DNA from 2 places in the Hyphomonas sp. NPDC076881 genome. Region 1 is predicted to be linked to the other one. Evidence: predicted binding sites of a transcription regulator. Region 1 holds the regulator's gene; the other holds the start of a gene.
What was found. Region 1 encodes HrcA, which represses chaperone genes, less so after heat shock. Its sites were predicted from a motif close to GTTAGCANTCNNCNNNGNNGANTGCTAAC; they were not measured.

Region 1 (2,395 bases):
TCCATTATGTCAGCGAAGACGGGCAGGTGACTACGCTGCTGGATACGCAGACCGGCGGCATCCTGCAGAGTGACCTGTCAGTGTTCGGCGATGTGGTGATCGTGCCCAACTGGCTGCCGGGCACGATTACGGCATGGCGGGTGGTGTGGGACTGATCCCGCACCCTCGCCCTTATCCCTCTCAGTTCGCCGGGCCGGTGCTGACGGCGACCATGGCGGCGCGCAGGGTGCGCTCGCCGATGCGCCAGCCGGGCTGGAAGAGCTGGGCGATGGTGCCGGAGGGTTGCTCTGAAGGGATCTGTGCCACAGCCTGATGCACGTTGGGATCAAACGGCGCGCCGGGATCGGCCGCCACAGGTACAACGCCGTGGCGGGAAAGGGCGGTGTTGAGTTCCTTGGCGGTCATCTCAATGCCGCCGAGGAGGTTTTTCCCGGCATCGGTAAGCCCGCCGCGCTCGCTTTCGGGCAGGGCATCAAGGGCGCGGGCGAGATTGTCCGACACGCTGAGCAGGTCGGCGGCGAATTTCTCGATGGCGTAGATGCGGGCTTCGCTGACCTGGCGGTCAGCCCGCTTGCGGGTGTTGTCGAGGTCGGCCAGCAGGCGCAGGATCTGACCGTTCATGTCGGCCTTCTCTGCCTCGAGGCGGGCAATCAGCTCCTCGGCCGTAACCGCCTCTTCGGCCTTAGCTTCAGGGTTTACACCGGCGTCGATTTCAGCGGCTTCACCCGGTTTGTTTTCGTCGCTCATCACTTCCCATCCTTTCCGCGCCGGGACGAGAGAATCTCCCCCACGACCTTTGCGGTATAATCGACCATCGGGATCACCCTGGCATAATTGAGCCGTGTTGGCCCGATCACACCGAGTGCCCCGATCACATGTTTTGTGCCGCCCATATAGGGTGCCACGATCACACTTGAACCAGACAACGGAAAAAGCCTGTTTTCCGACCCGATGAACAAGCGCACGCCGCCCGCTTCGCGCGTTGTGTCAAGAATTTCAAGCAGGCTTTGCTGACGTTCCAGCTCGTTGAACAATTGCCGCACCCGGTCGAGATCCTGGGCGGCCTTGGCATCTTCCAGCAGATTGGCGCGGCCCCGCACGATCAGGCTGCGGCCGCGGCCCGGCGCGTCTCCGCCCCATTCGGCCAGGCCTGCTTCGACGAGGGCTGTGGTCGCCGCGTCCAGCGCCGCGCGCCGGTCCTGCAGTTCGGCGCGCACTTCGCTGGCCGCCTCGGCCAGGGTGCGGCCCTTGAGGCGCGTGGAGAGATAGTTTCCCGCCTCGATCAGCGCGGTGGCAGGCAGGCCATCGGGCACCTTGAGGATGCGGTTTTCAACGTCCCCGTCTTCGGTGACGAGGACGCAGAGGGCGTCTCCGCCGGCAAGGGGGACAAATTCGACATGCCGCACCGCCGCGTCGCGCTTTGGCGAGGCGACGAGTCCTGCCCCCCCGGCAAGGCCGGAGAGGATGTCGGAGGCTTCCCCCAGCACCGCTTCAAGGTCAGTGCCTGCCGAGGCCAGCCGGTCGTCGATCTGTTTCTTGTCTTCCCTGGAAGGGTCGCCGTATTCGAGAAAGCCGTCGACGAAGAGGCGGAGGCCCTTATGCGTGGGCGCGCGGCCGGCAGAGATGTGGGGGGCGTCGAGCAGGCCGAGGTCTGTCAGGTCTGCCATCACATTGCGGATGGAGGCCGGGGAGAGGGCAATGCCCGCCTTGGAAAGGGTGCGCGAGCCGACCGGCTCGCCCGTTGCCAGATAGCCCTCGACGATCTCCCGGAAAATGTTCCGGGAGCGCTGGTCGAGCCGCTGCATGAGGCTGAGGATGTCTGACTGGTCCGCCATGTCTCTGGATTAAGGGCGGTGCATGCGCGGTTCAATAGTGTTGATGGGGCGGCCTTAGATGGTGAGGCCGGATCCGGCATCCCGGTCGTCAGCCTTGCGCCAGACGAAGTAGGAATAGACGGCGGCGATGAGGGCAGCGGAGACCACTAGGACCGACAGTTGCAGGCCCAGCCAGATGCCGCTGAAGAGGAAGGCGCCCGCCATACCCAAGGCGCCGGCGGCCATGAACAATGGGCCCGCCAGGCGGTGGGTCTTCTCCCAGGCGATGTCCGAAGACAGGGTCCAGGGGGTGCGGATGCCGAACATGAAGCTGGAGCGGGTTTTCGGCAGGTAATTGCCGATAACGATGAAAAGGGCGCCGCAGGCGGCAATCACCAGGCGGACCATCGTGTCAGAGTAAAGGGTTTCCTCCCCGGTTCCCAACATGCCGAAGGCGATGCCGCCTTGAACGAAGGTCAAGAGCATCATGACGCCGATCCATGTCGCCAGATAGGCCCGCCGCCCGGTATCGATATTGCGTTTGCGCGGATCAATCGCCGGGACGAGCGCGAGGAGGAGGC
Region 2 (2,395 bases), on a different contig from region 1:
TCGATGTGACGCGAAGCGCGCAGGAGCGCGGTGCCGCCGCCAGGAACGATGCCTTCTTCAACAGCAGCGCGGGTTGCGTTCAGGGCGTCGTCGACGCGGTCCTTACGCTCTTTCACTTCCACTTCAGTTGCGCCGCCAACCTTGATCACGGCAACACCGCCAGCGAGTTTCGCCAGACGCTCTTGCAGTTTTTCACGGTCATAGTCGGAAGAAGTGTCTTCGATCTGCTTGCGGATCTGCGAAACGCGAGCTTCGATTTCTTTCTTCTTGCCGGCGCCGTCGACGATGGTGGTGTTGTCCTTGTCGATCGAAACGCGCTTGGCTTTGCCGAGCATTTCCATGCCGACGTTCTCGAGCTTGATGCCGAGGTCTTCGGAGATGACCTGGCCACCGGTGAGGACAGCGATGTCCTGCAGCATGGCCTTGCGGCGGTCGCCGAAGCCAGGGGCTTTGACAGCAGCGATTTTCAGGCCGCCGCGCAGCTTGTTGACCACGAGGGTGGCGAGGGCTTCGCCATCAACGTCTTCCGCGATGATGAGCAGCGGCTTCTGCGACTGAACAACCGATTCAAGGATCGGCAGCAGCGGCTGAAGGCTGGAGAGCTTCGACTCGTGGAGGAGGATCAGGACGTCGTCGAGTTCAACGATCATCTTGTCCGGGTTGGTGATGAAGTAGGGGCTGATATAGCCGCGGTCGAACTGCATGCCCTCGACAACGTCGAGTTCGGTTTCGAGCGCCTTGGCTTCTTCAACCGTGATGACGCCTTCATTGCCGACTTTCGCCATGGCTTCAGCGATCATGGCGCCGATTTCGGTTTCGCCATTGGCGGAGATGGTGCCGACCTGGGCGATCTCTTCGTTCGTCTTCACCTTCTTGGAGTGGTGAGCAAGGTCGGAGATGACTTCGGCGACGGCTTTGTCGATGCCGCGCTTGAGGTCCATCGGGTTCATGCCGGCAGCAACGCGCTTCATGCCTTCGCGGACGATGGCTTGGGCCAGAACGGTTGCGGTCGTGGTGCCGTCACCTGCGGTGTCGTTGGCTTTCGATGCCACTTCGCGCAGCATCTGGGCGCCCATGTTCTCGAGCTTGTCTTCCAGCTCGATTTCTTTCGCCACGGTGACGCCGTCCTTCGTGGTGCGCGGGGCGCCGAAGGACTTTTCGATGACCACGTTACGGCCTTTCGGGCCGAGCGTGACTTTCACTGCGTTGGCGAGGATGTCGACGCCGCGGAGCATTTTCTCGCGGGCATCGGCGCCGAAAACAACGTGTTTTGCAGCCATGTGAGTTACCTCTTGTGTTATGTCTGGGGTTCAGAAAGACAGGTTGGGGCGGACTTACTTGTCCAGAACGCCCATGATGTCGCTTTCTTTCATGATCAGCAGGTCTTCACCTTCGATCTTCACTTCGGTGCCGGACCATTTGCCGAACAGGACGCGGTCGCCTTTCTTGACGTCGAGCGGAATGCGCTCATTGTCGTCGCCGATGGCGCCGTTGCCGACGGCAACCACGATGCCTTCCTGCGGCTTTTCCTTGGCGTTATCGGGGATAATGATCCCGCCTTTGGTTTTTTCTTCTTCTTTCACGCGGCGCACGACAACGCGGTCATGCAGGGGACGAAGTTTCATTGCAGTGCCTCTTCGATCAAAGCTTCCTCGGGTGAATAAGGTGACGGGGTCTCCGCCGGCGCAGCGTTAAGCGCGCATCGTTAGCACTCGCCCGAGCCGACTGCTAACGATGCGGCGGAGATAGGGAATCCCGATGCCGGCGTCAACAGGGACGAAATGAACCTTTTCTGACGACGCGCGTACTGGGGATAGGCGGCTTGGCCCTGCCAGCCTTTTTTTATCGCTCTGCAGTCTCCGCTGCAGAGCGTTTTAGCTATGTCATTGGTAAATTTTGGATTTCGCAGCTTTGCTCAACTGAAGGCTCTATGAAAGCGCGAATTCAAAACTCCTGAGATAGATTTGCAAGGCTAAGTCCGCAGGAGCCGGTATCCATGACATTTTCCCGCCATGACGTCTGGAGTGCTGTGAATTTCTTTGTGCTTGTGGCGGCAACGGCTCTGTCTCTGTCGTTCAGCGTTTCTCTTCTCTTTTACAAGCTGGGCCTGCCGGCCGATATCGGGGCCTATATCCGTCTGAACCTGTTCGTTTCCGGCTGTGTGGCCCTGCCGACGGCGATCATTGCCTCGCTGCATGATTTCCATATGCGCGCCTATCAGCGCCGGCTTGAGGAAATGGCGTGGACTGATGCGCTTACAGGGCTCCTGAACCGCCGCTTCTTCGTGCATTCGGCCGAGGAAGAGCGCTCGCGGATGCGCCGCACCAAGGAAAGAGCCGCCATTGTTCTGATCGACCTCGACCATTTCAAGGAAGTGAACGATCTCCACGGCCAT

Region 2: the regulator HrcA is predicted to act here: its motif matches at 1,705-1,733, upstream of groES (co-chaperone GroES).

Annotation. Positions count from the first base shown of each region.
Region 1 covers NZ_JBNNJJ010000009.1:71,183-73,577, reverse strand. Annotated here, with positions in the region: gene ACQKI2_RS11420 (hypothetical protein) at 27-155, shown strand; gene ACQKI2_RS11415 (nucleotide exchange factor GrpE) at 181-747, opposite strand; gene hrcA (heat-inducible transcriptional repressor HrcA) at 747-1,835, opposite strand; gene ACQKI2_RS11405 (SdpI family protein) at 1,890-2,395, opposite strand, start outside.
Region 2 covers NZ_JBNNJJ010000017.1:9,569-11,963, reverse strand. Annotated here, with positions in the region: gene groL (chaperonin GroEL) at 1-1,280, opposite strand, end outside; gene groES (co-chaperone GroES) at 1,335-1,625, opposite strand; gene ACQKI2_RS16170 (GGDEF domain-containing protein) at 1,997-2,395, shown strand, end outside.